Regions from separate parts of the Sulfobacillus sp. TH-112 genome, predicted to be linked through region 1. Evidence: riboswitches for the same ligand, from Rfam matches in the RefSeq annotation. Region 1 holds a riboswitch; each other region holds the start of a gene.

The links. A riboswitch is a leader RNA that binds a small molecule or an ion and turns the genes downstream of it on or off. The one in region 1 is predicted to bind S-adenosylmethionine.
Region 2: another riboswitch for S-adenosylmethionine. It lies ahead of ACOJWD_RS01225 (2,3-diketo-5-methylthiopentyl-1-phosphate enolase); the one in region 1 lies ahead of ACOJWD_RS03490 (5-methyltetrahydropteroyltriglutamate--homocysteine S-methyltransferase).
Region 3: another riboswitch for S-adenosylmethionine. It lies ahead of metK (methionine adenosyltransferase); the one in region 1 lies ahead of ACOJWD_RS03490 (5-methyltetrahydropteroyltriglutamate--homocysteine S-methyltransferase).

What each region holds. Positions count from the first base shown of each region.
Region 1 is NZ_JBYCKN010000056.1:650-7,058, reverse strand. It holds gene ACOJWD_RS03520 (universal stress protein) at 1-941, shown strand, start outside; gene ACOJWD_RS03515 (hypothetical protein) at 1,030-1,845, opposite strand; gene ACOJWD_RS03510 (hypothetical protein) at 1,961-2,503, opposite strand; gene ACOJWD_RS03505 (ABC transporter permease subunit) at 2,728-2,946, opposite strand; gene ACOJWD_RS03500 (hypothetical protein) at 3,006-3,602, opposite strand; gene ACOJWD_RS03495 (cupin domain-containing protein) at 3,757-4,158, shown strand; gene ACOJWD_RS03490 (5-methyltetrahydropteroyltriglutamate--homocysteine S-methyltransferase) at 4,382-5,497, opposite strand; SAM riboswitch class I at 5,660-5,759, opposite strand; partial or broken gene dapA (4-hydroxy-tetrahydrodipicolinate synthase) at 6,196-6,409, shown strand, end outside.
Region 2 is NZ_JBYCKN010000019.1:1,310-10,446, forward strand. It holds gene ACOJWD_RS01220 (MtnX-like HAD-IB family phosphatase) at 1-512, opposite strand, end outside; gene ACOJWD_RS01225 (2,3-diketo-5-methylthiopentyl-1-phosphate enolase) at 509-1,633, opposite strand; SAM riboswitch class I at 1,686-1,800, opposite strand; gene ACOJWD_RS01230 (APC family permease) at 2,124-3,572, shown strand; gene ACOJWD_RS01235 (hypothetical protein) at 3,779-4,126, opposite strand; gene ACOJWD_RS01240 (NAD-dependent epimerase/dehydratase family protein) at 4,679-5,671, opposite strand; gene ACOJWD_RS01245 (sigma-70 family RNA polymerase sigma factor) at 5,668-6,294, opposite strand; gene ACOJWD_RS01250 (ATP-dependent Clp protease proteolytic subunit) at 6,312-6,914, opposite strand; gene ACOJWD_RS01255 (hypothetical protein) at 7,626-8,099, opposite strand; gene ACOJWD_RS01260 (CGNR zinc finger domain-containing protein) at 8,491-9,051, opposite strand.
Region 3 is NZ_JBYCKN010000101.1:2,003-18,061, reverse strand. It holds gene ACOJWD_RS06605 (L-threonylcarbamoyladenylate synthase) at 1-36, shown strand, start outside; gene ACOJWD_RS06600 (arsenate reductase/protein-tyrosine-phosphatase family protein) at 33-482, shown strand; gene rpiB (ribose 5-phosphate isomerase B) at 574-1,026, shown strand; gene upp (uracil phosphoribosyltransferase) at 1,065-1,685, shown strand; gene ACOJWD_RS06585 (AtpZ/AtpI family protein) at 1,877-2,101, shown strand; gene ACOJWD_RS06580 (hypothetical protein) at 2,098-2,475, shown strand; gene atpB (F0F1 ATP synthase subunit A) at 2,472-3,164, shown strand; gene atpE (ATP synthase F0 subunit C) at 3,242-3,472, shown strand; gene atpF (F0F1 ATP synthase subunit B) at 3,503-3,997, shown strand; gene atpH (ATP synthase F1 subunit delta) at 3,994-4,557, shown strand; gene atpA (F0F1 ATP synthase subunit alpha) at 4,547-6,055, shown strand; gene atpG (ATP synthase F1 subunit gamma) at 6,056-6,922, shown strand; gene atpD (F0F1 ATP synthase subunit beta) at 6,935-8,374, shown strand; gene atpC (ATP synthase F1 subunit epsilon) at 8,393-8,836, shown strand; gene ACOJWD_RS06535 (YwmB family TATA-box binding protein) at 8,970-9,671, shown strand; gene ACOJWD_RS06530 (peptidoglycan DD-metalloendopeptidase family protein) at 9,745-10,335, shown strand; gene spoIIID (sporulation transcriptional regulator SpoIIID) at 10,436-10,693, shown strand; SAM riboswitch class I at 10,839-10,935, shown strand; gene metK (methionine adenosyltransferase) at 10,997-12,187, shown strand; gene ACOJWD_RS06515 (glycosyltransferase) at 12,255-12,686, shown strand; gene ACOJWD_RS06510 (GGDEF domain-containing protein) at 12,837-14,492, shown strand; gene ACOJWD_RS06505 (MFS transporter) at 14,784-16,004, shown strand.

The sequences.
Region 1 (6,409 bases):
CCGAGGGCGCCATGATTGCGACGAAGTGGGTTGCAACTCACTTCCAAGGAGCACCTTACGACGCGATTTTGCTGCACGCGATTCGTATGTCTATCGAAGACGCCTTACATAATGGTTATGCTGACTTGGCGACCGCAGCGGAAGGGATCTTGAATAAGACTCAAGCTGCTTTAAGTAAAGAGGTGACCAACATTAGTGCTGTCGGTACGGCAGCGCCGACCATCGCTCAGATAAGTCGAGAGCAGCACGCTGATTTGATTGTGATGGGACATTCGGGCCACGCCAGTTTGGGAGGGCTAGGAAGTACTGCATTTGAGGTGCTTCATCAAGCGAACATCCCGGTGCTGTTGGTACCAAGAGAGATAGCCGATCATATTGAGGAAGGCCCGTTATCGCGACCATTGAAGATCGTATTGGCGGTCAATGGCTCGAAACCATCGGATGAGGCGGCGGAGTGGCTTAACCAGAACATGGGGAATTTTGCGGTGGAGATCCATCTATTCTGTGTCTCACATGACGTGGTTCCGTCTCCGATGGGCATGCGGGAGACATCAGCCAGTGCTGGTATTCCTGTGGGAGCGGTAGCTCCTGTGATGGGGGGAGTGCCTGGTGGCGGGGTGTATTGGCTCCCGACGGAGGCCGCTACAGCTGGATGGGAAGAAGCGGCAAGACTAGCCCAACAAGAGACAGAGAACACGCTTGAACGTAGTGCGACACTTTTAACGAACTGTCCTCCGGTAACACGAGAGGCGGGATCGGGAGCGCCAGCGGAGGCTATTCGCAATTATGCAGAATCGGTTCACGCTGATTTGATTGTAATGGGACGACGCGACCACTCTATGGTGGGCAATATATTTAATAGTGTGTCGTACTCGGTAGTTCAGCATAGCAAAGTTCCGGTGCTGGTGGTGAGTTCAGAGGTTGAACAGGATGAGGCATGATATGCGCGGTGATTACCTAACGGGATGATTTCACCTTACAAAAACGCGAGGAGGCCAATGAATAATGCTATTGGCCTCCTTCTGCTATTCACGGATGGATTACAGTATTTACAATCCATTGCGCTGGTACCACAGCATTACTTCGGCTAGAGTAATAGGGCCCGGCGACAGCTATGGCCTGCCCCTGAATGGCCTTGACCGTCCGTTCAGACCATAGCGCTACCCATAACGCATCAGGAGGGCGACTGTCAGTGGCGGTCATCCAGATCATGATGTGGTGCTGTCTAAGTAGCGGTAGTGCAGTCAGATTTTCACCCTGCTGTTCGGCATTGACGACGGCCCCCGATTGGATAATCCAGTTTTCGGCAAGCCAGGCATCCCCATGACGTAAGCCTATCGAAAGCACTGCACCGGGATTAAAGGAATTCACCAAGACCCGCAGGTGGTTATCGTGAGCCCCTTGCACGCTATTGACGAGGCGTGTGTGCGATACACCATAGTCGGGACCAGCACAATCAAGAAGAACACCGCGAGCACCAATTTTTCGCCACTGCTTTAAGTAGAGGGAGATCGTTGTCAGCGAATGGTTAGGCTGACCATCGGTGACGCCGATATCGACATAGCCGTAGAATGTCACCTTGGGCAAGACTTTGATTAGTTCTTCGGTCGCGGCGAGGTCGCCTGAAGAGTGCCACTCGTCGTCACTGCCCAATATCACAATCGGGTAGCCTTTCAGAGACTGTGCAAATGAAAGGAATTGGTGGGGGTTGGTGGGAATCCACCCATAGTAGATTAAAAACGGCGTCGCCGGCTTCACTACACGCTTTGGAACAGTCTTGGTAAATCCAGAAAGACTGAGAGTCAACAATAGGCCCCATAGCATGGCAATCCTCAGGCGTCTCACCGTCGTAGGCAGCTCCTTGTCACGATCACTGTCACTGTTACTACCTCCTATGCTAGCACGGAGTCATATATGGACTAAAATCCCAATCCCGATATTCCTCCAGATTGACATCGTTCTAGCTCGTGGATGGCGCCAATAAATGATTTGCGCTAGTAATGACTAGACCGCCAAGCATGACAAGGTAGAGGTACGGGAGGATTACGCACAGCGTCAAAGCCGCAGCCACAACGACGAGAAAGAGCGCCGCCTTGAGTGGCGCCACACGAAGCTCCTCGAAGGAATTTTTCACTGCGGTCCTAATGGACGAAGGCGAAAAAGAAAGGTGGGTCAAAACCATTAGTGTGAGGAGAGCGAGTACGCAATCGAGGAGCAGGAACGTGGTCTGGTCGATTCGTAATACAGCTAAGGGTAGTTGATTACGCATCAATTGGACATCCAACCAAGATAATAGAAGTGCCATAGATAGGGGCCATATTACCAATATGCTGCGGAAAAAGACGGTCTTAGAGGTGTGAAAATATTGGAAAAATGCGTCGCGAGCGGGCAGACGCTGAAGAACGAGTGCGCGATGAGCGGCAAATAGAGCGGCAAGATTTGCCGGGAGCGTGATGATGAGGAGAGAACCGGCCACCGCCGCGATGCTGAATCCCACAAACACTAGGACCCCAGTTCATAGGCTTAACAGGTGATCCAGGAAGGGAACCTCGCCGTGCGGTTCTCCGAGAGGCATCTTCATAGTTTCACCGACCCAGACACTGCACCCTGGACGAAGTAGCGTTGGACAAAGGCAAACACGACAATGAGTGGTGCGGCCACGATAAATATGCCCGCGGCTAAACGAGTCCAATCACTTTGGTAGCTTCCGTAAAACGCAAACAGGCCTCATGTGAGCGGAAAAAGTGATTGGCTAGAGAGGAAGACTACCGGTCCAATAAGGTCGTTCCAGACGGTCACAGTAGCGTAAATGCCTACCGTAGCCAGGGCTGGCTTCACTAACGGCAAAATAATGCGAAATATATATTGAGTGTAGCTTGCCCCGTCAATAGCAGCACTTTCATCTAATTCGACCGCAATAGTCTTAAAGTAACCGGTGAAAAACAAAAAGCCTACATCAATCGGGTCACCCCTGTCTTCGATGACATGATCTACTGTTCTTTTGGCTATCCAGAAGGATAGGGATGGGCGTGATTACGCCCACGGTTTGGAAGTCGGGGCACGCCATTTAAGAGCCATAAGTCGCGTCTCAGAGCTGGATTCCAGGAGGAGAACTGACGCCTTCGCCGTCCTTGCGCCAGCGGCGGAGTGGTCGCGATCAAGGCCTGGGCATGCATCACTAACGTCATCATTGAGGGCTTACGCATCTCGTTAAGGAGACCGTGATTGAGGAGAAGTTGTCTCATTTTCCACCAGTCATGACATATCGCCATAATTTGGGAACTGGCGGTTGCCCGGCCCTTCATTTCTGGCCACATGTAGGTTAGAGTAGTCCGTATCTGGAGCATGGTTTTGATATTGGCATCCACGATCCTCGGATTTGGTTCTTTTATGGAGCGTAGCGCATTGCTAAATGCCTCGCGATTGGCGTGGACAAGAAGATCCAACTGGGGATTATTTCGGTGTTTAGGGAGCGTGGTTGAGGGTGCAGTTTTCGCTAACACACGAGAGAGGTTCACTATCCGACTTGGATTTAATGTATAAAGAGGAAAGCTGAATCCTAACGATGTTGCTAAGATGATAAGGAAGTGGGTGCGGGTCATTATGCGCCTCCTCCGTGGATTAGTCTCACCATAGGGTTCGTCGTCATGGGCGATAATCTGTAGAGGATCAGAAAATGCATAAAACCTGATTGGGCCCCTCTATTACACGTGATAATATGAAGTGACTTACATATAGAAAGAGAGGGATAGTGCAATGGCAGCAGTGGAAAATATTCGGCAAGGAAAAAATTATACGGTGGGCGAATCTGGCCCGTTAGAGGGGTTGGACGGTAAGCTTTTCTTGGGTAAAGCGTTAGGGTTTACGGGGATGGAGATTTCATTGAATCGGTTTAGTCCTGGACAAGTGGTGCCGTTTCTCCATCAACATCGCCAGCATGAAGAGATGTACATCTTTATTCAAGGAGAAGGGCAATTTCAGGTGGATGGGGATGTCTTTGAGGTTCACCCCGGCACGGTGGTGAGAGTGTCTCCTGAAGGCAGCCGCGCTTGGCGAAATAATTCTACCCAAGATCTCTACTGTATCATCGTTCAGGCTAATCAAGATTCGCTTACGGACCAAGATGGGATTCGTGGCGAACATCTCATTTCTTGGTAACGGGAACGGCATTGGGAGAATAAGTTCTGACCCTTAAGGTCTAGGCACCAGAGTGTGACTAGGGTGAGGAGCGCTATTCTCGCGACAGTATCCAAGTATACTCTGGGGGCGCGTCGGTTGGGTGAAGTAGGTGAGATGGAATTTTCTGTGGAAATGAGTGCCACGAGTGTCCCGCAGGGGGGCTCGTGGCAGGATAGAGAAGAAATCAAAAAACGTGAGAGACTTAACTGTCTTCCCAGACCTCTCGGGCAATGGTAACGACATGTTCCAATTTGGCCCATTGTTCGTCTTCTGTCAGAGTATTACCCTCTTCGCTTGATGCAAACCCGCACTGTGGGCTTAAGCATAGACGGTCTTGGTCAATATAGTGCGACGCATCATCGATGCGCCGTCTAATGGTATCGCTGGACTCCAGTCTTCCCTCTTTCGAGGTAATGAGGCCCAAGACGATACGCAACGAAGGGCGGGTCGCAAATCGCAGCGGTTCGAAGCCTCCGGCGCGTTCCGTGTCATACTCTAAGAAAAAGCCATCAACGTCGACGCCACCAAATACACGCTCGGCAATGGGCTCATAGCCGCCTGACGCAATCCATGAGGACCGGAAGTTACCCCGGCAAATGTGCATTGTGATGGTCATATCGCGCGGCCGGTCTTGAAGAGCTTCATTTAGGGTCTTGGAATAAAGATCTTGTATCTGCTTCAAGTCCCATCCGCGGGTCTGGAGTTCGTCTCGCTGTTCGCTCGAACAAAAGTAGGCCCACGAGGTATCGTCAAGCTGAAGATATCGGCAACCGGCGTCATAAAACGCGGAAATCGCGTCTTTGTAGGCTATGGCAGTATCGTGAAAGAATTCTTCCAGATCAGGATACACAGCACTATTCATCTGGGCCCGAAAGTGCAACATGCTGGGACTGGGGATGGTGAATTTCGGCAGTAATCCGTTTGGCACGTGGTCCTTCAAATAGGTAAAGTGTGCCAACATGGGGTGACGATGGAACCGGACTTTATCCACGATGCGAATGCTATGAGCCTGAAGTTGATGTTGTCCTTGGAAGTGAATACCGTTATCGTTGGCCTCAAATGCTTCAACACCGGCGAGATGTTCTAAAAAGTCAAAGTGCCAATATCCACGACGAAATTCTCCATCGGTGACCGATTTGAGGCCCAACGCTGCTTGCTTTTCTATGATGCGAGCAATCTCCTCATTTTCGATGGCTTGAAGAACCGTGGGGTCGAGTGCCCCCAGTGCCAGTCGACGACGGGCTTCTTTGAGTCGGTCTGGGCGCAATAGACTGCCGACGTGATCTGCCCGAAACGGGCCTAATGGTGCTTGACTCATTGCAGTGTAACCTTCTTTCTTGCTTAAGTTCGACTCACTTATCGCATGAAGGTCTGGTGCAGAGGGGATTCGCTTTATCGAAGCGATTTATTTGTTGACATGAAATGAGCCCCTCTTATGGGGCCCCCTCAAGTCAAGTATCAGATGGTCCGAACCATCTGCCTCTCATCTTTCCCTTGCGGGAAGGAATTAGCACCATGCCAACTAACGGCCGGTTGCTGCAGCATCATAGGGCCATTCCCTCAGCTGCTCTTGATAAGGGCAAGTCTTGTAATCATTATGACATAACTTGTGGAAACGTCAATGCCATCGACACGGTTATTGATAAAGACATATCCCCCAGTCCGCTCGATTATGCGGAGCGGTCACGGGGCGACAAGAATCAACCATTAGCTACTAGCATTTAGGCAACAATGTTAGAATATAATATGAAATACGGAATATTATGATGACTTATTATTTGGGGGAGGAGCGTTTGGTTTCTTGTTCCCCGACTGACTAAGGTCTTGGTGGGCGGCGCCAAGGGGATGAAACCCTGCGTGAGATCGAGCAATCGCGCTATGGGGACTCAAGCCGCGAGGTACAGCAATATCGCTTGTTCGCTCCTGTTCGAATTGGTTTTGTTTAACCAGATAGTGATAGGTATCGATTCAACAAATAATGCCCAGCGACAGCCACAAAGTAAGGGGAGGGCCAGCATGAAAGCGATTGCCGAACGATTACGAGGGTCGATTGTACCCGTGGTCACGCCATTTACTGATGAAAACACGGTGGACTATGATGCCCTAGTCCGACAGATTAACTGGGTCATTTCTGAGGGAAGTCATGGAATCTCAGTGACGGGAACGACGGGGGAGCCGGCAGCACTGTCGATGAAAGAGCGAGAAGATATCTTTCGCGCTACCGTAAATA
Region 2 (9,137 bases), on a different contig from region 1:
TCTGTAACGCCGTCGCCGATGAAGACAATGGGGACCCCATACTGCTGACGCAATTCATCGACCACCTGATATTTGCATAGCCCACATCCTCCTGGGCAGGGGGGTAGGCACGGATATTGCCACTCAATGGTGATGCGATCGGTATCAAAATTGGCGTGATTGACGATGCGCTCCGTCGTGCTGTCAAGGAGAACCGCATCTAACATGAAATCGAGACCGTTAGAGACAATGTAAAAGGGGATGCTCGCGGCCTTAAGCACCTTCTCGAATTGATAATAACCGGGGCGGATGCGTGCAGTATCGTGTAAGTAGCTTTCGTATTCACGCTTCCCGTCACTCGGGAGGGTGGAGAACAGTTCGGCCAGTCCAGTGCGCAATGAGACGTCACGACGTTGAATGGCGGTGATGAGTTGTTGATTTTTTGGTGCGACATGGGTAGTGAGCGCTACCACCAAGTCTTTTTGGGTAATCGTCCCATCAAAGTCTGATACCACCACAAACGGAATACTCATGAGAGAACCACCTCGGGATAGCGTTCTGCAGCATCCACTAAAATTTGGGCACCTACGGTGGTGCCACTGGGGTGACCATGAATGGCTCCTCCGGCATTAATCACAATGTCTGCACCAAAGTCGCGAAATAGGTCCGCTAAGATCCCTACATGGATCCCCGCGGAAGGTCCGGGTAAGACCGCGGGAAATTCTCCATCACGTCGCAGCGCATCCGCCACCGATATGGCGTTTTCTTTCGGCATGGCGACGCTTCCGTAGGGCGATGGATAGAGGACGATGTCGGCACCGGCCAGCCGGGGCAAGAGTCCTAGGAGAATGGCCGGATGAATACCGATATTTGGATTGCCAATTTGTCCGCCGGAAAAGGCGGGATGTACAATGAGCGGTACGCGAATACCTTCCTGTTTGAGGTCGCTCAGAACATCGAGACCCAACGTATATGCCGAGATAAGAAATGCGCTGGCACCCGCGTTTACGGCCCGGCGAGCATCCTCCATAATTTGCCGGGGAGTGCCGCTCAGATTGACCGCATAAAGCCCCTTCTTGCCTGTGCGTTCTTCACGTTCTGCGAGGAGATCATGGGCCAGGCGAATGCGATCAAGGAGGGGAGCATCGCCATCGGCCATATAGATCTCATCATCTTTCACTAAATCCACACCACCGTCAATCTGTTCCTGAAACGCCGACTGAAATTCTTTGAGTGATCGCCCGTTTTCGCTTTTGAAAATGGACATCACCAAGGGCCGCTGAGGGACATTGAGGTATGCGCGCAATCCGGGAATTCCGTAGGTCGGGCCAGGGAACGCACGTTGATAACTCCTGGGGAGATCGAGTCGGTAAAGTTGAATTAGGCCGTCGAGCGACAATTTGCCAAAGACGACGGTTAAGAGGGATGCGATGGAGGGGCGCACGTTGACAACGGGATAACGAATTTCAAAGAAGCCGACAGTTCCTTCGCGGGTAATAGCACCCACCTCGCCGAGATATTGGCTCAGATGGGGTTGCCGGGTGGCGGGGAGATCGGTCCAAGACCCTACGGTCATACCAACCGCGATGGCGTCCGCTTTTTCAGCAATACTGGTCGTCCAGGGCACTCTATAGGTGGCTGTAATATACTCCAACAAAAACGGCTCCTTTCATCAAAGACGAAAGAGGCCGACAATAAAAGGCGCTCTCTCATCTGTCGGTACCATACATCTACCGTCGGAATTGGCACCGCATTCTCCCCAAGGGAGAACCGGTTGCCCAGGTGTCATCGGGCCGATCCCTCTACCTGTCTAGATAAGAGTTCATGCAATATATAGTTGAAAAGTACAATACGCCCGCTCAAGCAGGGTGTCAATAGGTGCAAGCAGGGAAAAGAAGTGCAAGGGATGAGGGCATCGGGAAAGTGGGCGGTCAGAGATAACATATGGCCGGGCTCTGCGACCGTTTTGCGAGACGAGAAGTAGGCGCGATGAGGACTTTTCCCAATGATCTTTAAATCTTGTGAAAATCTATCAGAGAGAGATCGTGGAACGCTATTGACGGAATGCTATGGCCATGATAATTTATTATCAAATGCAATAAAGTTGCATATGCATAAAATTGGTGTTTAAGGAGGATCGAAAAATGGCATCGGCGATGGAAAAGAGACCGAGTGATGGTCGTCTCGAACCTAATGTTGTGAGCTTCTTTGGGTTGGTGAGCCAAAGCTTAGCCGGTATGGCTCCGACTTGTGATGTGGTAGCCTTCATGACTGCGGGGGCGGCGTTTGCACTCGTCGCGCTTCCCTTATCCTATCTCTTAGCTTTTGCGTTAATGTTCATCGAAGTGAATACGATTTACCACTTATCTAAGCATCGTAACTCTGCGGGCGGATATTATGCCTATGTGTCCTCGGGACTTGGTCCTACAGCCGCCCTCATCACGGCTATCATGGTGATTTTCTATCAGGTGGTGAGCGTCGCCGGTGTGCCAGTCTATGTGGCTGGAGTCTTTTTGCCGGGTTTGGCGCATATGGTCGGGATTAACCTTCCTAGTTGGTTTTGGATCATCGGTATCGCTTTCTTCATTGGCGTGCCATGGTTGCTCACCGTATTAGGTATTCGCCCGACGGTGAAAACATTGGTCGTGACTAGCGGTATTGAAATTGCCTTTCTTATCGTGACCTCCATGATCATCATTGGCCGTACGCATATCATTCAACCATTACACCCGTTCGATATGGCTTCTGTTGGCGTCAAGGGAGTGGCCATGGGCATGATCTTTGCCATTACCAGTTTTATTGGTGTCGGCAGTCATGCTCCCTTGGGGGAAGAAAGCAAAGCGAAGGGTATTCAAACACAAAAGGGGCGGGTGATCGGTAAGGCCGCGATTGTTTCTCTCACTTTAGTGGGCGCTGCCTTAACATTGGCAGCGTATGCACTCACAGTGGGTTGGGGCCAGGCCAATATGGGCGCCTTTGCGAGCGCTAATGCCCCGGGTGTCACGGTCTATCTGCACTATTTCGGACCCGTTGGCGCCATTGCGTTGGTGACCTTGGCCATCAATAGTGCACTGATGGACGATCTTGCGTTGTTGACGAGTTCGGCCCGGGTTCTCTATGCGGTGGGGCGTGACAAGCTGTTGCAGACCAGCTTTGCGCACGTCAATGGTCGCCGTGCGCCCATTAACAGCGTGACATTTCTGGCCGTGGTTGCCCTATTCATTGCTCTCGGATTCGGTTTTTGGTTGGGACCGGTTCAAGCCTTTAATGTCTTGACCACCGCTGTCCTGTTCGGGCTCGTCAGCGCGCATACGTTAATGAACATCTCTCTTATGCGCATTTCGCACGGTGAACGCAACCTGGGTCAGGTCTTGTTTCACCTCGCCCTTCCCGTATTGGCCATGGGGCTATTCTGGTTTGTCCTTTATGAATCGCTATTGCCATTTGTATTTCCTCTGGCATGGGCAGGCGTGTTCTGGGCGGTTGTCACGATTCCGGCGATTCTCTACGCTGTGAGAGCCACGCGCAACTTGGATGCGGACAAAGGACATCACTTGGGCATCTATGAAGAGGACGCTCCTGTCGGGGTGTAAGAAAAGGCCGGGATAAAGGCGGATGGTGGTAAGCGTCCGCCTTTATCCATTTCATAAGTCTTGCAGCGCTAGGTCGATGATTCTAAATACCGGCACCGTCCCCCGGGGTCGTTTGACGTCATCATGAATATCACCGATACGTGTGAGAACAGACGGTCATGATAACCCGTCATACCTCGGAAATTCTGGTGCATTATCCCTATCTGTCATGAGATATGCAGTGCGGCAATCACCTTTTCGGGACTGTCGGTTCCGATGATCAGTGCATCATAATGCTCGCCGGTGAGGGTCACTTTGATACCGCGTTTGGTCTGATGGTGCACGATGGCAAATATGGTCTCCGATCCTGACATAAAGGTACCCATGGCAAATACCCCGGGAAGGCGCGATCCGGGCATTTTGATTCCATGCACGGCATGGATGACATCGTCCAGAACCGTGATGTGTTGCACAGCGGATACCGGGACCCGGATATCGCCATGCACCCCTTCGGCCTTTTCTATCGTCGTTAGTTTTAGAACCAATGTGTCGCCATCTCTTATCAGTTCCGCCATAGGATCGCTCTCCTTGATATTTCTGATGTCCTCTCATGACAATGGTGGTTTACATTGCGGATTTTGCAAACAGCACATGCGCATTGCATGACGGCTAGCCGCCATGCATGACAGCTTCAGCATGCGCTCTACATGAGCCAGTATAGCCAAATCTTCGTCATCTCGGCTCCAATTTATGCAGGATAGCGTTAATTAATGGCGGTTGGCGAATGGAGACCTGGCGAGGTCCGCTCGTCTCGGCGTCGTCTTTAAGTCGAATCACATTGCAGTCCATTGTTGGGAATTCCCTAGCTTAATCGGCTTGGGATGGGACGGCTCTTTGTGCCTATGCAACGCCTGAGGCGAACGCCACTTTTCGATGATGAGGGTTCGAGCGGTTAGGACGCCTTGAGGCTTGTCAAATCATGCATATGATGCTCTTAGAGGTTAGCGTCTTCGAGCGTTTCGAAACTTTTGGTCCCGTGGGAGAGGGCAGGTTGCTAGGCGTTAGTAAGATTATCGAGAACCTCGGTCGGCTGCGCGAACCCCCGCAGTGAGTGTCAAAGAGGGCCGTCATCCTCCTTTCTGGCGCCAAGCGGCGAGAAGCGCGTTATGCCGCTCGTCATCTAGGCCAGCGGTTAGGTGAGGTGCGCCACGGGATTGATCCCATTGCCACGTGTCATGGATTGTTTCCGTTACCGGGCGAAGACTCAGGCCGGCGTCGCGAGCCCGGTCGATATTGACTGCGAGAAACCCGGGCCAGCCCATCCGTTCAGAGATCCACAAGGGGAGGTCGGTCCATTCCGCAATATGGTGTTCGCGAAGAAAGGGCTCCGGTATCCACACAGGCTTGCCGGCGTCGGGTAGCGCTTCGCGAAAGGCGGCGATTAACGCGCCCATCGTGAGCGGCTCTATGGGGCCGGTGGCCTGGAAGGTGCCGGATGCGGACCGCTCTAACAGCTGCAGCATCCACGCCGCAAGGTCTCGTGCGTCGATAAATTGGACGGGCCGATCATCCGGTCGCGGCACCACAACAGCTTGCCCGCTGGCAAACCGTCGCACCCAGTAGGTGAATCTGTCGGTTGGGTCATGAGGCCCTACGATGAGTCCTGGCCGGACGATGAGCGCCCGTTGGCCAAACCCTTGACGCACTTCCTCTTCACAGAGAGCCTTTAGGGGACCGTAGGACTGAAAAATGTCTTCGTCGTCTGGATTTTTCAACCGGTCGACGGGCGAATCCTCCGTCATCTGAACTTGGTGGAAGTCACGATACACGGAAATGCTGGAGACAAAGAGGTAGCGGGACACGTAGGGAGCGAGCTGCTCAACGGATTGTCGCACCACCCGGGGGAGATAGCCGCTGGTGTCAATGACCGCATCCCACTGGTGGCCCAAAAGAAGCACTATGTCTTCGGCGCGGTCACCGTGAATTTGCTTCACATTCGGGAAAGCTCCCGGATCGGTTTTTCCGCGGTTGAATAGCGTCAGGTCATGGTGGTGTAGAAGCGCAGCCTCCACCAAATGACGGCCAAGAAAATGGGTACCACCTAACACCAGAATTTTCACTGGGGCAGCCCCCCTCGTTCCGTCAGTTGCTCTCGGAGACGCAGCCGAGCTCGCTGACGTCGTTTGCGAGTGGTTTCGTAATCGGGGTGATTTGAGGCCGGTAATTGGCGGATTTGGAGAATCTCGCGATCCCGCGTTGGCAACTCGCTGAGTGCTTGGGCGAGGTCGATGGCCCATTCGGTCGCGTCCATCGTGTCATCCACCTGTCCTCCCTGGTGGTCAGACAGCGGTACAATTTTAGAACCGTGATGATATCCTTGTTCGCGCCGATAAGCACGGCGGATGCGTTGATGGATATGATTTTTGACGTAAGCAGTAAAAGTGGTGCGATGACGGCGTGGTCCATAGCCGAAGACCGCTTCCCACAGCGCCAATGCGCCCTCTCCCATTAAGTCATCCAGGTCTCCGCCTGATCGGGCGTAACGCCTGGCTTCCTGCGAGACCATTGGCCAAAAATTGGCGATATACGCCTCTTGAATGTCAATACGACCGCGCCTCAGCTCTGGCAACAGCATATCTTGCCAGACGATGAGAGACACTGGAGGCGTCTCGTGAATCGCAACTTGAATGGTGCGCAATAGCGGAGAAATGTCTTTACTGCCGTATAATAATGCGGATTCCATGATGTCGCTCCTTTCGGCTATCTTTCCTTGCGGGGCTTGCTAATTTGATCGATTAGACCATACGCTTGCGACGCTTCAGCGCTGAGCCAACAATCGCGTCCCACATCGGCCGCGACCCGCTCTACTGGTTGCCCCGTATGCTTTGCTAATAAGTGTATCAGGACTTCTTTGGTCACTGCTAGCTCGTCGAGCGTAATCTTGAGGTCGGTCACCTTGCCTCCTAGTCCTCCACCAATCGCTGGCTCGTGGATCATGATGCGGCTATGTGCCAGGGCGTAGCGATGACTTGGCTGCCCTCCGGCCAGTAGAAGAGCCGCCATGCTGGCAGCCAGCCCGGTGGTTACGGTATGGATAGGTGGACTGATGTACTGCATCGTGTCGTAGATTGATATGCCGGCCGTGGTTGATCCGCCGGGCGAATCAATATAAAGATGGACCGGCAGGGTCGGATGCTCGCTTTCAAGAAATAGCAATTGGGCTACCACTAAACTAGCCATATTATCGTCAATAGGCCCGGTAAGAAAGATGATGCGCTCCCGAAGCAGGCGCGAGAAGATGTCGAAGGAACGTTCGCCGTGGGAGGTCGGTTCGAGCACGATGGGGACGAAGTTGTTTGCCATGTTTTCACCTCATTGGTGATATGTTCCGGCTGCGTTGGGTTCGGGACAGTGGAGACCACTTTTTAGATAGAGCGCTTCCTTTTTCAAGTACTTCAGGATCAGTTGCAAAAGTGGGCTGTCCCTTGGCTCGCTCGACCAGAGCTTTCCCTAAAGAAGTTACGTGCCCGTGACGTGGCACCGATCATTTAGGGCTCTGTCACAAACGATGACAATTTCGGGGAGATAGAATACAGGCATCGCTATCTTCTTCCGATAATCCAATATGATGTCGTCGCGGACGCTTTGTAACCGAACGGCCGGCTGGGTCGCAGAGTCGTGGCTCAAACCCTCCTCCGCATACTTTAGTGGCACGGGCCATCAACGAATCTCGGTAGACAATTTTTATGCGCATGTAGAGGAGTCAACTCGCTGAGGATTCGGGAGTGTGGAGATGATGAAGCACTGACAGCAGGGAAAGAGTCCAAATGGCAAACGATGCGGTCGGAGCCCCATGGTATCCCAACCTTTTGCTGGGGAGGTGCTCTAGATTGGTTGCAGCATTTGGCTACGCTGCCGCAAACGTGGGAATGATGCTGGACGGGCAACATGATGCTGTTGCGTGCGGGTATGGGGAAACCCAAGGTTCAGTGTCTTGTGGACCCAGGTGCTTTTGGTCGCGAAGACACTGGACTTTGGCTCTAAAGACTCCTGAAGAGCAGAACTCTAGGGGGGCTAATTGAGCAATTGGTTTAATTTCGATCCGGGGTCCTTCTTTAACATGATGATACCCATCACCAGGAGATAGATCCAGGCGAGAAGAGACATGCCGCGGCCAAATGAGTACAAAGCAAACTGGATGTGGCCGACGAGAGGTTTAGGGGCGATGCCGAACGGTAATGAGGTAACGCCCGAGAGGAAGTACATACTCATGTTATAGAGTGTGAATAGGATGGGTAAGAGGTAGTAGCGGCGCAGTCCCAAAAGGTAGACCACTGCGATGAGACCATAGGTGGCGGTTTCTACGTCAATCCAATAGGACACAATCGGGGTAGATCCGGGACTCGCATAGAGATGCGCGGCGACATCCACTAAGGCAAAGAATACCATCGACAGCCGAAGCAAGTCGAGGCTACGATGATCCGGATTCAAAATTTGAATATCTGGCGTCTGGCTGGTAGAACGAAGATAGTGGGTGGGATGGGTCATCAGAATCACTCTTTCTCGAATTAGATTTGTTGCACTTAGCATATCTTTAGAGGCTGTGGCTGGAAAACGGGCGAATGGTCCTGAATTTTTTGCTCCCCAGCCGGTCTGGGACGGACGGATGGTCCCTCGAAAATTTTTGGGGGGATTTAGTGGATGGGCGAGCGAAGTAGTGGGAATAGGGCCACTGGCCCTTGATGACGATGTATGGACCAGTCCTATTTGCCGGGATCATGGAAGGTATGGAACGGATTGTCATAGAGGAAAGTTTTTGGGTCCCACGCGGTTCAGAATTTCACCGATATCCGCGAGGAGTGGTCTCTCAAGCCGATTAACCCATGAGGTAGATATTCCATTAGCATGGTGCCTTCAGAGGAGAACATGTCAGCCACGGTTATTGTGGCTTGCGTCGATGCGACGCGACGCGCTCGCGGGTTGAACAACGAGAAGAGCAGTATCGACGACCGCCGCCTTGTCCTAAATTGATAAACGGGCGCTCGCACGATGGGGACGCACATATTCCCCCCGGGGGGCGTTGTTTTTCGCTCGCTAGAATCGCGAGTGCCATGGCAGATGAGCTGACAAACCAGGTGCGCCACGGAGCATTGTCCGTCGCGTCTACATGGAGATGCCACGGTGAATTGTCATGGGACGTTAAGCGTGGCGAGGTGGCGTAGCGGGCAAGTAAGGCATTAATATGCTCCACCGTTGACCCCATATCAGGACACCGAAATATGGCATAGATGTCCTGCGCTCCGTGCCGCAACTCCCTAATGTCGGTGGAATTTAGGTCTGGCTGGGGTTCCCCATATTCTCGTAAGAGACTAGCTGTCAGCACACGGGCGGTCTCGTCATCGTGCGATTCGACGACCAACACGGTTATGAGGGCGACGGCTCGTTGGGCCGCGTGAATTGCCGACCCCAGGGGCCATTGGTTTACATTGCTCGAACTCATAAACTTAGTATATCATCTGTAACATGATATTTAAAATAATGCGTTACAGAATGGCAAGATATCTTATAGGGGCTTTTCTGTCACGG
Region 3 (16,059 bases), on a different contig from region 1:
TTATCCAAGGCTGCCAGTGAACGGGTGGTCTTATGAGCGAACCTCAGATATTATTTGTGTGTACCGGTAATACTTGTCGTAGCGCTATGGCGGAAGCCCTCTGGCGGACTATGGGACATAATCGGGGGAGTTCCGCTGGGGTGTCCGCTTGGTCAGGGCAGGAACCGTCTCGCTATGCGATTGAGGCGGTGAAGCTGTGGGAAGCCGATTTAACCAGTCATCGGGCACGAGATTTGGATGAGGTGAAGGACTCACCGGATCTCATTGTGACCATGACCCATTCACAGGCTCGAGCGGTTGTGGTGCGTCGTCCAGAATGGGAGAGTAAGACCTTTCAATTGCATGACCTGGTTGGGGAGCACGGCGAAATTCGTGATCCCATTGGCCAAAAATTAGAACAGTATGTCTTGGTTGCCCGGGAAATCCATCGGTTACTAGAAAAGCTTCATCATGAGATGGCTCAGGACCCAATGAAGAAGTAGTATGGTGGAAAGACGCGAAGATTGTGGTGAGGGTGGTACCAATGAGGAGACCTCTTTTAGATGCCATACTAACGATTGAAGGAGAATTGTCATGCGAATAGCAGTGGGAGCAGATCATGCCGGCTTTGTATTAAAGGAACCGTTGGTGAATTTCCTCATCGAGCGCGGATGGGACGTAGAAGACTTTGGAACGTTCAGTGAAGACTCAGTGGACTACCCTGACTATGCTCTCAAAGTCGCCGAAGCGGTCGCGCGCGGCGATGTAGAACGAGGATTACTGTTATGTGCCAGCGGACAAGGAATGTGCATGACCGCCAACAAGATCCCTGAGGTGCGTGCAGCGCTCGCCCTCGATGTGGTCTCCGCACGACTTGCGCGTGAACATAACGATGCTAATGTGCTTACTATGGGAGCAAGGCTGGTTGCGGCACCTTTGGCGCAGGAAATCTTGGTAACATTTCTATCGACAGATTTTGCCGGCGGACGCCACGCGCGGCGTATTGAAAAAATTGAGTCGATTGAAAGAAAAGAACCAGGTCTATAAGACACTTGGGGTACTAAGAGCCGAGGGATGTGTCCGAGATGATTTTGGTTGATCACCCGTTGGTACGGGTCCATATTAGTCTGATTCGCGACAAAGAGACGCCGGTTGACTTATTTCGCACCTATCTTACCGCCATTGCTCGACTGATGGCGTATCCGGTTTTGTCTGACCTGGACACGGACACTATCAGTGTTGACACGCCGATGGCAAGGGCCAAGGCCGAAAAATTGCTGCGAGCTCCTATTTTGGTGCCTGTCCTGCGGGCGGGGTTAGGCTTGGTGGAAGGATTTCGTGACGTCATTCCGGGTGCGGTGGTCTCGCATTTAGGGATGTATCGTGACCATAAGACCCTGCAGCCCGTTCGCTATTATTCTAATTTCCCCACTCGACAAAAGACGCATCCCTTTATCTTGCTCGATCCCATGCTGGCGACGGGGGGATCGGCAATTGATGCCTTGGACTATCTTAAAGAGGAAGGGGCGCAGAATATTCGTCTGGTCAGTGTCATTGCCGCTCCCGAAGGGGTTACGCGTGTCGAAGCAAAACATCCTGACGTGTTGATTTATACTGCAGCTCTTGACGAACGGTTGGATGAGCGGGGATATATCATCCCCGGTCTGGGAGACGCTGGCGATCGTCAGTTCGGCACCTTGTCCTGAGCCGTATCCCTTGACTTGAGTGCCGTCGATCGGTATACTTACTCCTCGGTGAAGGGTGGGATAACTGTGCCCACCTGACTGCGAGAGAAGCCGTTTTGCCCCGAATTCCGCCGACATTTGTCCTTGATATACGTGCATTCGTCAAAATCGGCGACAAAGGGTAGTATTGCACCGAAAGAGGTGGCTCCAAGGTGGGAGAACCCAGTAACCGTAATGGTTCCGCCTCCCGCGGAGTGGGCGTGGCGGCGGCACTGGCAACTCAACTCATTCTATCTATTTTGGTAGGGTTTTTGTTGGGTCATTGGCTAGATGGCCTCTTGCATACGACGCCGTGGTTAACTATTGCGGGGGTCTTGGTGGGGATTGTTGCAGGATTTTGGGGACTTTTTCACCTCTCAAGGATGTTGTTAAAGTGAAAGAATTCCAGAACCTGTGGAAACGCGCGGCAGTTTTCTCAATTGTGCTGGGCCTGGCTTTGGTGGGTGCAGCAGCCATAACAAGGTCTTATGTGTTATGGGGATTTGCCGCAGGAATTCTCCCAGGAGAAATAGATCTAGTAGGCTTGGGTTTGCGTATGCCTTTGTGGGCCCGACTAAATCCCCGCGCAGCCGTCATGGGTATAAACTTTCGACTCGTGTCGCGCTTGGTGGTGTTGGGGGTTTATTTCTATGTGTTAAAGCGGTATACCGATGTCAATCTTTATGCGGCCTTGGCGGGGGTTTTTGTTCCACATGTAGTTTACCTTGTGTGGGCGGCCCTTCATAGCAAGGGCAAGGGGGTGAACGGATGAACTTTTCCTTGACAGCGTTTCAATGGCCCCCGTTTATTACGGGACTCATTACTATTGCCGTAGTGTTGGCGTTTGGCCTTTTGGCAGTGAATCGTGTGACGGCGGGTGTTCCATCAGGAGCTCAAAACATGATGGAGACTGCCATCGAGACCTTCCAAGGCCTAGTCGGACAGATGGCTCCTGAGGAATTGGCCCCGAACCTTTCTCTTCTCGCACTCACGTTGTTCCTGATGCTGGTGGTTGCCAATATTTTAGGTCTCTTGCCACTGCCTGGAATTGGCGGCGGTTGGTTCCATTCGCCAACAGCCTACTTAAGTATTCCAGCAGGATTAGCCGGTGCGATGTTTCTTCTCATACAGTGGGCGGGAATTAAGTACAAAGGATTCGGTGGATGGGTTTATGGATGGGTGTGGAAGCCATTTCCTGTCGTGGGATTGGTGATTAACGCGCTCGAGCAGTTAGTAATGCCGGTCAGTTTGGCTTTCCGACTGTTTGGCAACATTTTGGCTGGAGAGCTAGTCCTACGAATGACCACGCATTTACCTCACGGGATTGGTGGGGTTTTGACCACGTTTCTGATTGGAACGCTGTGGTTAGTCTTTAGTGTGGTGATCTCACTAATTCAGGCGTTAATTTTCACCATTCTGACAGTGGCCTATATGAGTATTCAAGCAAGCAAAGATCACTAAGGTCATTGGGCATGGAGTGGAAAAGGTTCTCAGCATCACTACGGACGAGTGAGGATGACTAAGGAGGAATTGACAAAGTGTTTACCCATAAAGAAATTTTGCTGTTCATCGGTGCATTGGCTGCAGCAGGTGGGGCTATCGGTGCCGGTATTGGAAACGGTTTGGTCATGGGGCGGATGGTGGAAGGCGTGGGTCGCCAGCCAGAAGCCATTGGTAGGTTATTGACGTTGTCGTTGGTGGGAGTCGCGTTGGTTGAAGCGTGGCCAGTAATTACCTTCGTGTTATTTGTATTTACCAAGATCGGTTAGCCGAAACGGTTTTAGGGAAGGAGTATTGACGTGTCTAGCACTTCACTGACGTTCGGCAATATGCTTGCAGCGGTAGCGCAATGGGTTCTGTTATTGATATTGCTACGCCTGTATGTATATAAGCCGCTCTTGGCTGCCATGCAAAAGCGCCGCGACACCATAGCGAAACAGATTAACGATGCGCAAGGACTTCAGACAGAAGCCGAACAGCTTCGTCAAGAAGCCAAAACGCTCGTGAGTCAGGCTCGGGATGAAGCTAAACAGATTCTTGCCAATGCGCAACGGGAATCCGATGAACAGGCGAAGAAAATTGTTGAGCAAGCGCAACGCGAGGCTAGTTATCGACAAAAGGCAGCCCTGGAAGAAATTGCCCATGAGCGTGACCAAGCGCTCGCTTCCATTCGCCATCAAGTAGCGGATTTGGTGGTCTTTGCCGCAGGGAAGGTCATGGAGCGCAACCTGACCGCAGACGACCAACATCGATATCTTGATGAGGTTTTGAAGGATGCAGGGCAACTACAATGAACAAAGAAGTGATCGCTCGGCCCTATGCACAGGCGCTCTTTCAAATAACGCAGGGTCACAGTAACGAAGCGGAGATTGCCGAAGATCTTGGCCGCGTGCTGGGTATTTGGGAAGGCGACAAGGAATTTAGTGAGTTCATTCGTCGCCCTGAAATTTCTCGACAAGTCAAACACGATGCCGTGAATCGGATATTCCAGGATTGTCACGCGGTGACGCGCCACCTCTTGGGTGTAGTGATTGATAAGCAACGTGAAGATGTACTTGCCACCATTTATGAAGAATACCGGAATCTCTGGGACAGCTATCGCGGCATCATGCATGCTGAGGTCACCACCAAGGATGAGCTTTCAGAGGAGCAACAGAAAAGTTTGGCGGATGCACTGAGCCGTGCTACAGGGCAGGTAGTCCAGCTGACGCTGAAAGAGGATCCGGGCATATTGGCCGGCGTGGTCGTACGTATTGGTGATCGGGTACTGGATGGAAGCTTGGCACGCAGGTTGGCCATTTTAGGCGAAAGGCTGCGCCAGGGAGACGGGGGAGGTAGTGTCGTTGAGCATTAGACCTGACGAAATCAGTGCCATTTTAAAGCAAGAGATTGAGCAATATGGGATTACCACGGAACTATCGGAGGCCGGTGTTGTCCTGACGGTAGGAGATGGGATTTCTCGTATCTATGGGCTTGCCGACTGTATGGCCGGTGAACTGTTAGAGTTTGATAACGGCGTGTTCGGTATGGCACTGAACCTAGAACAAGATAATGTCGGCTGTGTGATTCTGGGCGACGATATCGGCATTAAAGAAGGAGATAGAGTCCGCCGCACTGGACGAGTCGTCGAGGTTCCCGCCGGCGAAGCGCTCATTGGTCGTGTGGTGAGTGCGCTTGGACTGCCTATGGACGGCAAAGGGCCAATCGACACCAGCACGCGTCGGCCGGTGGAATACCCTGCCCCGGGGATTATTGACCGTCAAAAAGTGAATACGCCACTGCAAACAGGAATCAAGGCGGTAGACGCCATGATTCCTATCGGTCGGGGTCAGCGCGAACTCATTATTGGTGATCGCCAAACAGGAAAGACGGCGCTTGCGATTGATACCATCTTGAACCAAAAAGGCCAAGATGTCATTTGTATTTATGTCGGCATCGGACAAAAAGAGTCCACTATTGCTGGTCTTGTCCGGACCCTAGAAGAGCACGGCGCTATGGAGTACAGCATCATCGTCTCGGCGTCGGCGGCTGAACCCGCTCCACTGCAGTATCTGGCGCCTTATGCTGGATGTGCGATGGGTGAGGAGTTCCGTGACCAAGGTAAAGATGTTCTCATTGTATACGATGATCTATCCAAACATGCCGTCGCCTATCGAGCTATGTCCCTGTTGCTGCGTCGCCCGCCGGGCCGCGAAGCATACCCCGGTGATGTGTTTTATCTCCACTCTCGTCTCTTGGAGCGGGCTGCCCGGATGAGTGATGCCAAGGGTGGTGGGAGTCTTACCGCGTTGCCGATCATTGAAACCTTAGCGGGAGATATTTCTGCCTATATTCCCACCAACGTGATTTCCATCACCGACGGACAGATCTTTTTAGAAAGCGACCTATTTTTCTCAGGCGTCCGTCCTGCTGTTAACGTCGGATCCTCGGTCTCTCGAGTTGGTGGTGACGCTCAGATTAGGGCGATGCGCCAGGTAGCGGGAGGAATGCGTCTTGACCTGGCCCAGTACCGCGAGCTCGCGGCATTTTCTCAGTTCGGATCCGATTTAGATAAGGCGACCCAAGCCCGTTTGGGCCGGGGAGCACGAACGGTAGAACTGCTAAAGCAGTCCCAATACCAGCCCATGCCTGTCGAAGAACAAGTCGTGGTCATTTATGCGGTGACTAAGGGATTTGTGGATGACTTGCCAGTGGAAAGTGTTCGAGGCTTTGAACGTGGATTGGTACGGTATATGAAAGACAAGCGTGGGGAGCTCTTGGAATCGATTAGGACGCAACGCGCATTGTCTGACGATATGATGCGAGAGCTGGCTGAAGCGATCGAGGACTATAAGAAGACGGCGGTGTTTTAAATGGCGGGCGGATTACAGGACCTCCGGCGGCGGATTCGGAGTGTACAAAATACACAACAAATCACGCGTGCAATGAAACTTGTGGCGGGCGCGAAATTGCGCCGTGCTGAAGAGCGCGCGCGTCAGTCCCGCGAGTATTTCAACGAAATTCGCGCTGTGACGTCTCGCGCCGTGTGGCGCGGCGGAAAAAATCACCCACTCCTGGAAACGCGCCCTGAAAACAAGGTGGCCTTTGTTGTGGTCACCTCCGATCGAGGATTGGCTGGCCCTTACAATACGAACGTGCTGCGCCGAGCATCCATTGTATTGCGCGAAGCACCAGCAAAAGAAAAGCAGGTTTTTGCGGTGGGCCGTAAAGGGCGTGACTTCTTTCGCTACCGCAACATCGTGATTGGCGAGGAATTTGTCGGCTTGGGCGACGATCCGAGTTACCGTCAAGCGCGTGCCATTGCCGATGTGATTATCGCCCGCTACCTGAACGAAGAGGTGGATGCCGTATATCTAACCTATACGGAATATCATAACGCGATGTCACAAGAGCCCAAAACAATTCGACTACTGCCCGTGGAGGCTCCTCCTCTCGCAACGCGCGAGGATAAAGGGGTGGAAATGGGCTATGTGTTCGAGCCTGACCCTCGGGAGGTCTTTGAGGACTTACTGCCCCGGTATGTTGAAATGTTGATTTTTGGGGCACTCCTCGAATCCAAGGCGTCAGAGCAGGGGGCCCGTATGACGGCGATGGATAGTGCCAGTAAGAATGCGGACGAATTGATTCGTCGAATGATTTTGTTGCGCAACCGATTGCGTCAAGCGGCTATCACACGAGAAATTGCTGAACTTGTCGGCGGCGCCGAAGCGTTGAAATAGGAGGGTGTTCGGGTGGCTGAAAATGAAGGAAAAGTCGTACAGGTCCTCGGGCCTGTTATAGAAGTCGAGTTTCCGGCAGGAAAGTTGCCGCGGATATATAATGCCTTGCGCATTGTGTCCGATGATCGATCCGCACCAGGAGATGGCCCGGAGAGTAGTATCACGGCAACCAAAATTGATATTGCGCTCGAAGTGATTCACCATCTGGGAGATAACCGGGTGAGTTGTATTGCTATGGCCTCGACCGATGGTGTCGTGCGTGGGATGCGTGTCATTGACGAGGGTGGACCGATTGAGGTTCCGGTCGGTGAAAAGACTTTAGGGCGGATGTTTAATGTCTTAGGTAAGCCCATTGACGGCAAAGGCGCAACCGATGCGGAAGAGAAGATGCCCATTCACCGTAATCCTCCTGAGTTCACGGAGTTAGCCGTAGCGACCGAGATTTTTGAAACCGGACTCAAGGTGGTGGATTTGCTAGCACCGTATCCCAAGGGCGGGAAAGTGGGCCTTTTTGGTGGTGCCGGGGTTGGTAAAACGGTACTCATCATGGAGCTTATCCACAACATTGCCAAAGAGCACGGCGGGTATTCGGTGTTTGCTGGTGTAGGGGAGCGCACTCGAGAAGGTAACGACCTCTATCAGGAAATGATGGAGTCCGGGGTTATTGATAAAACCGCGTTGGTCTATGGACAGATGAACGAGCCTCCCGGCGTGCGCATGCGCGTGGCGTTATCCGGATTGACCATGGCAGAGTACTTTCGTGATGCTGAGAACCGCGATGTGCTGTTCTTCATTGACAACATTTTTCGCTTTGTCCAGGCTGGCTCGGAAGTCTCGGCCCTTTTAGGTCGGATGCCCTCCGCGGTAGGCTATCAGCCGGTACTGGCGACCGACGTGGGTCAGTTGCAAGAACGGATTACCTCGACGAAAAAGGGTTCGATTACCTCCATTCAGGCCGTTTACGTGCCCGCTGACGACTACACCGACCCAGCACCCGCTACCACCTTTGCGCACTTAGACGCGACAACCAACCTGGAACGTCGCATTTCTGATAAAGGAATTTTTCCTGCAGTGGATCCCCTAACATCCACATCACGTATTCTGGATCCGCAAATTGTGGGTGAAGAGCACTATCAGGTAGCCCGCGGTGTACAACAGGTATTGCAACGCTACAAAGACTTACAGGATATCATTGCCATCTTAGGGATGGATGAACTATCCGACGAGGATAAGTTAACGGTGTCCCGGGCTCGTAAGATTGAGCGCTTTCTGTCGCAGCCAATGTTTGTTGCCGAGCAGTTTACTGGATCCCCTGGGAAATATGTCCCCATTCAGGAAACGGTGCGCGGGTTCAAGGAAATCCTTGAAGGTAAGCATGATGAATTGCCGGAGCTAGCCTTTTACATGGTTGGATCGATGGATGAGGTACTGGCGAAGGCCAAGACCTTATAAGACGAACGGGGGGATTATATGGCCACCGCCTATCGATTTCGCGTGGTAACTCCCGAACGCGTGGTCTACGATGAGGATGTAGTCGAAATTATCGTCAGATCCACTGAAGGGGAAATCGGGATTCTAGCCCATCATATGCAGATCATCACTCCACTGGTTCCCCACATCATGGTGGCATATCACGATGACGGTCGCACCGAGGACATTGTGATCGGGGGAGGATTCTTGGAAGTTCAAGACAGTGAGACCATCATCTTAGCGGATTCTGCTGAGCGCGCCTCAGAGATTGACGTAGCACGGGCGGAACGTGCCCGCCAGCGCGCCGCAGAATATCTCAATACCGGGGCCGGACAATCGGCGGTCGATCTGGCTCGAGCTCAACGAGCACTGGCGCGAGCCGAAAATCGACTCAAGGCCACCGGGCGTGATCTTGGACAAGGCACATCGACAACCACCCACTAGGGGTCATTGATTGCTACAGATGCACACCAGAAGGGCCTCATTATGAGGCTCTTTCTTTCATCTGTGTATGAACCGGTATCTTGCGTGGAACAATTTGGTAGTACGTAACCATAGTTCTACGGAGGTTATTGCAATGCGGAATATTTGGTGGATTATCGGAATTGCCGGAGTGGTCTTGGTGGGGGCGAGAGCGGAAGCATCGGCGAGGGCGCCCTTGATGTCGGCATTTCATGCGACCGGCGCCCATGCGACCGGATACAGTATCAATGATTGGGTCGAACTGAGCGGGCCTATTCCAGATAGTTTGGACGCCACGGCCGCTAAGGTGGGCGATGCGCTGAAAATGACTGCGGCGGTCAGGAATACGATTGGGGTTGGCTATATTAAGGCGAAAGAGACTTTTACTGTCGCGGGCATTACCACCAACGTGATTGTCGAGCGGCTCTCGACGGGGGATATCTATCTGGTCATTGACCGAACGTCCCCGGAGGGTTTTGCCGGCCTATCGTCGACCGAAACCTTGTTCAACCATCTGCTCGCTTCTCATGGAACGGTGCATACCGACGTCAACCTCGAAGGTACGATAAGCCAACACCTTTCTCCTTTGGCGCAACAACGACTGATTAATACCGCCCTCGAACGTGTGGGGGCCACTACTGAAAATGGCATTCGGGCTCCCGGATATATTTCCGATGCGGGGAGATCCCCATTCATTGTCCAACATGATGAGCTTCAAGGACATCCATTGAATATTCAAATCGCGACCAGTTACAACCCTTTTATGCATAAAACGGAGGTATACGTGGGAAGCCCGCTTATTACCGTGACCTATTAGTTTGAATTACCAAAATCTGGGCAAACTGGAAATAGCCCCAATGGGGTAATTTCGCAGAGGAAGCGGGAATAACATGGCAAAACGTCGGACAACCCTTATGGGACTAGGTGCACTGGTCGGTCTGGTCGTGGTTGCCGGAGTGGCCGTTGTGGTGGTTAGACAACATCATCCACTGGCCGTTACGGCAAAAGTCACCAAACCATCGAAGTCGGCTACGCCCACAACTCGGACTTCTTCTCCTCTCGCCGGTGGTCCCACCTCGGCTCCACTCATGATGCCGGTGACGGGAAAGATTGCCAACGACTTTGGATGGCAGTATTCAGGGGCTTTGAACGAGTGGTATTACAACCCCGGCCTCACGATCGCAGCGAGCAAGGGGAACGCCGTTAATGCGGCTTGGGCGGGTGCCGTGACGCAGGTAACTAAGGAGCCACATATGGGACTCGCGGTCACGATCAATGATGGGGATGGCTTTGAAACCGTGTATGGGCATCTAGGAGAAGCCAGGGTACGCGTGGGGGACAGTGTACATCAGGGACAAGCCATAGGTACGGTGGGCGGCCCGAGCCTGTATAGCCGGGACTCGGCAGCGCACGTGGATTTTCAGGTCTATCATGATGCCGCCGCCACCAATCCCATGAACTACCTTCACCCCTCCTCTTAAGGAAAGAGAGCCAAGTAATGCCAGGGCCTGAGCCCTGGCATTTATTTTTTTTTGGGCCATATACTCTACCCGACGTCGGGGGGAGAAAGGGGCCGGAGAGGTGAAAGACCACATCTGGCAACGAGTAATGGATATTGGCAACTATATTCTCAAGAGCGGGGCAACCGTTCGGGATACCGCCAAGGTATTCGGCGTCTCCAAAAGTACTGTGCATAAGGATGTGACCGAACGACTGCCCAAAGTCAATGCGCATTTGGCAAATGAGGTAAAAAAGGTGCTTGAAGTGAATAAGGCAGAACGGCATCTTCGCGGCGGAGAAGCCACTCGTCAAAAATTCCGCACCAACCACCCAGTCTAGTCACCACCTCACGCTGTAGGCAGCGAACCATCCGTCGGGGGCGTTCTCGTGGCCCCCGACCCGCACCCTTTGACACGTGCTGAGAGCGCCGTTTGACAGCATCCCCTCCTTTATTTTATAATGCACTCGACAATTTCAGGACATTCTCTTATCAAGAGTGGTGGAGGGACAGGCCCGATGAAACCCGGCAACCAGGCGACGCCCAGGTGCCAAGCCCGACCGGACGACCGGAGGGATGAGAGAATTAGAGAATGCCCTCTTCTCATGTAGATGAAGGGGATTTTTTTATGAGGAGGTTCATTATTGGGACAAAACTACCTATTCACGTCGGAGTCCGTGACGGAGGGCCATCCAGACAAAGTGGCAGATCAAATCTCAGATGCGATTTTGGATAACATTTTAGAGCATGATAAGTCGGCGCGGGTAGCGGCTGAGACCGTGGTCACCACCGGTCTTGCGTTGGTGGTAGGCGAAATTTCTACGACCTGTTACGTAGATATCCCTAAGGTGGTTCGCGAAACCATCCGCTCGATAGGCTATACGCGAGCGAAGATGGGGTTTGATGCCGACACTGTGGCGGTGTTGACCTCCATTGACGAACAGTCGTCCGATATTGCACAAGGGGTGGATCAGGCACTGGAAGCCCGTAACGGGGATATCGATCCTCGTGAGCAAATTGGGGCAGGTGACCAAGGCATGGTCTTTGGTTATGCCTGTCGTGAGACGCCTGAGTTGATGCCTCTACCCATCTCACTAGCCCATCAACTATCGCATCGCTTGGCGACGGTACGTCGCGACGGAACGCTCCCATTTTTGTGGCCCGATGGTAAGACGCAAGTGACCGTACGTTATGAGGATCATCAGCCGGTTGCCCTGGATACCGTGTTAGTTTCGACTCAGCATAATGCGGAGGTGGCTACGGAAGAGCTTCGCGATGGGATTATTGAAGCCGTGTTGGTGCCCACATTAGGCAAAGAGTGGCTCACGCCAGAGACCCGAATCCTAGTGAATCCTACCGGACGCTTTGTGATTGGGGGACCACATGGCGACTCGGGGCTTACAGGTCGAAAAATTATTGTTGATACCTACGGAGGGTATTCTAGACACGGCGGAGGCGCCTTTTCTGGCAAGGACCCGACTAAAGTGGACCGTTCGGCGTCCTATGCGGCGCGATGGGTCGCGAAAAATCTTGTCGCAGCCGGACTCGCGGACAGAGCGGAAATTCAGATTGCCTATGCCATCGGGGTGGCGCGCCCCATCTCCGTCATGGTGGATTCATTTGGTACCGGTACGCTGGCTGACGACCAATTGGCCGCGGTGGTGCGACGCGTGTTTGACTTGCGGCCGCTGGCCATTATTGAGGAATTAGATTTGTTGCGGCCGATTTATTTGCAAACTGCGGCCTACGGACATTTCGGTCGAACAGATGTGGCGCTCCCCTGGGAGGCACTTAATCGCGTTGAGCAATTGCGTCAAGAGGCAAAGTTGATTTAGCTCTAAGACACACTTTGGGCATGTTCTCGCATACCTTGCGTATATATCGGACAGGGAGGCGAGGACGATGACCTGGTGGGGAGCACTGGGATTAGCGTTATCTCTATATGGCATCGTGGTGTTACTGGAATGGGCGTATGATCGCATCATGGGAACGTATCGCGAGAACGCCCCCGCGGTCAGCGTGGTGGTGCGCGCGGCCAATCAGGAGTATCGGATTGAACACATTGTCCGTGAACTGATTGGCCTTTTCAATCAGCGCGAATGGAGTCGGCGAAAATTTGAAGTCGTGTTTACCGACGATGGCTCGAATGACAGAACCCATGACATGTTGGACTTGCTGTCCCGGCAGCATCCATTCTTCACCGTTGCCGATCGGAATATTCCGGTCCAGGATCTCATGACATCGTGCCGCTATCCTTTGGTTGTTTGGGTTGATTTGGCTCGCCAGCCTCAACCCGACCGGCTAATAGCCACTTTAAACCATCTCCTGCAATAACCCGACGCGCTCTATCGACACAAAAATTTATACTCTCAGAAAGAAGGGAAAGTTGTCGGTCGTCACGAAACTGATAGGTGCCGAAAAGTGGGTCCAATGTTCTTGATTCTCCTAGCCACCAAACCCATGCAAGGATGAAAGGGGACTGGGATGGTGCGTGAGCCCAATCCGCGGTTGGCACGCCAGTTTTTATGGCTCCTCATCATTATTAACGGCATTTTATGGCTGACACATATGCCGCATGGTTGGTTTCATCTAACGCATCTGCGCACTTTTATCATTGGAACAGCCATTGTTATCGTGTCTGAGTCATGGCCGTTACAATTCGACCAAGGCAGCATTAGCTTATCGAGTGCTGGCTATTTTTCCGTGTTTCTTGTGGGCGGATTAACCGACACTTTTTGGGTTGTCGTGATTGGCGTCATGACCAGTTGGATCCGACGCTTTCGCGGACTCTCCAGTTTTGCTACCGTGTCGCTTTTGCTGCTGTCGCTTTTTGTGGCATCGCATTTGTTTGTGCTGTTTTCGTCCGATATCGTACTGGCGTCAGTTATTTTTGCTCTAGCATTTTTGGTGCTCAATCATGTGATTGTGAACCTGTATTTCTTCATTAAAGACGCCAATATTACCTTGGCGACTCTCACTCGCAGTGCTCTATGGGATATTATCGGGTGGGGTCTTAGCTTACCTTTAGTCGCCATTTATGTACTGCTTCATTTGGCCGACCCACGGTGGTGGGTCGTGATTTTGGGAATTTTTCCATATGTGACCGTCCTTCTCCTTATGACCTTCTATTATCAAACCTTGCAAAGTCAGTCTGCCACGCGAAAGTCCGCGCAGGCCGCTCAAGCCATCACCGCCGCACTGGATCGAGACTCACTGATTGAAAGTGTGCGACAGGCGTTCTCGGACACTATGGGGTTTTCCCTCTTCGCGCTCTATCTGCAGGCCACCGATTCTGGGCAACTCGTATTGGCATCGGCCGTCCATCCCGTCACCGTACCCTATCCGGAGATATTTGAGGTCGGCGGAGAGGGCATCACCGATTGGGCACTGGCGACCCGCATGCCCGAATTTATTCAGAACGCTGACCATCTTTTGAGCGCCAGTCCTTCCCCCGAGGATACCCACCCTCTGAAGTCAGGATTTATTTTGCCTCTTATGACCGACCGACACATTTGGGGATTCATTTTAGTGGGACAAGACCGTCCGAACGCCTATCGCTCACACCATTATGAAATGGCTAAGGTGATTTCCAGCCAGACCGCGGTGGCCTATCGCAAGTGGATGTTGCAAGCCGAGGCGGAGCAAATTTCGCGACAAGACCCATTGTTACCCGGCGTTTTGAACTTTCGATATTTTCGCCAAGTGATTAGTGACCGAATAGCCGATTTTCGCGACGGTCAAAGTTTTGCTTTGGCGTTCTTGGACTTAGATAATTTCAAACGGGTCAACGATCAGCATGGTCACCTCAAAGGGGATGAGGTCTTGATAAGATTTAGTCATTTGGTAGAGACACAATTGCGGGAGCGAGATCTCTTGGCGCGCTATGGTGGTGACGAGTTTGTGGTGCTGTTCGATCAGGTGGATGAAGACGGTGCTAACGTGGCACTGCACCGCATTCAGGAACTCGTCGAGTTGCAGCACTGGATTGATGTGGAAGTGAAGATTGGCGTTAGCACGGGATTTTCGCTCTATCCGCGCGACGGGGAAACCGTGGAGGCTCTGCTGAATCACGCGGATTTTGGTATGTACCAAAACAAAGTTCAACGGAAGAATATGTGGCAAAATGCGTCAAAAATCTGATTCTCGATTGCGATTTCGCTATCCCCAGCGAAAGTGTTGTGTTTCCTCTTATCAACAGACTTATCCCCACTATCCCCAGGTGAGAATGGGCATAAAGCTGTGGAAGATTAAATCGAAAAGAGACTTTTAAATCAATAAAATTCCATAAATCGACATGCGTATGACGCAAATTTATGTAAGCTAGTTTCAATATGTATAACCTTTGCCTCAGGCACTACAGTATTTAGCGGTGCGGGAAAATGAGCATGAGAAAAGCCCCCATGGAGATTGTCGATTGAAGGAGAAATGGATATGGCTGTACGCGCAACACTTCACCCTAACATCCATCGCATCATCTTGTCACAAGCGCTGAGCAAGTTAGGGGATAATTTCACGGAAGTGGCATTAGCCATTTTTGTGCTGGCCATGACGCATAATGTGGCGGACTTGGGTATCGTCTTAGCGATGGTATATCTACCTCGCGTCGTTTTGGGGTGGGCGGTCGCGGGGATTGTCGATCGCCTGCCGAGGCGACGTGCGCTTGTCGTCTCGGACATTTCCCGCGCACTTATTGTCTCGTCTATTCCGGTTATCCATGATTATCTATGGACGATCATCGCGGTATTTCTTATGTATTCGTTTGCGATGGTGTACCAGCCCATATTGCGCAGTGTGCAACCGACCATTGCTGGTAGTTCTGAGGTGAATTCGCAAAGCATGGCTCGCCAAGAAACCTACTATGCTATTACAGATATTGCTGCCTATCTATTGGCGGCCGCAGTCATCTTTTCGGTAGGGCTCTCCTATGCCTTTTGGATTGACGGAGTGACCTACCTCGGAGCCAGCCTGTTCATTTTGGGCGTGCGTGTCGATAAAACCATCTGGGCGCCGCCGCTGCAAGGCGTAGTGAAGTTTTGGGGACAAATCCAAGAGGGATTTCAATTTATTCGAAAGAACCGTCTGGTTGGAGGGTTGACAATTCTTTCGGCCATTTTGTCACTGTCGGTGGGCGGGATTAATACGATGTTGGCGGCCATATCGAAAGGCATGTGGCACGTCTCAACAGATCATTATGTGTGGATCGTTTTGGTCGTTGCTATTGGTGCTTTTCTCTCAGGGGTGTCCATTGAACGTCTGAATCTCGTAGAGAGGGTTTCACATGCTGCTCTGTTGACGTTTGGTATGCTGTTAAGCGGATTAGGGATAGGTCTGGTATTGCTGACCCATAGCTGGTGGACGGGACTCTTGTGCGTCTTTCTTTCGGGATTGGGACAACCGCTTTATGGCACTGCACTCATGGTGTGGATTCAGCAGTCAGCGCCATCGAATATTCGAACACGGGTGCTGGCTATTCGTGGAATAGGGCTGGGGATTGGCGGGGCGATTGGTGCCGCAGGGGCTGGGTGGCTCGCTCGACAAGTCGGGGTCCCGATGACCGTGGGTATGGTAAGTGTGCTATGGATAGTCATGGCGGTCGTTACCATCACCGTATTTTCCACGACTTCGTCCAAGGCGCGTGAGACGGTTGCCTAGGTCGCGGAATCGTGCAGTCAAATTTGGTCGTTTGAAACTGTTTGACTTTTTTGGA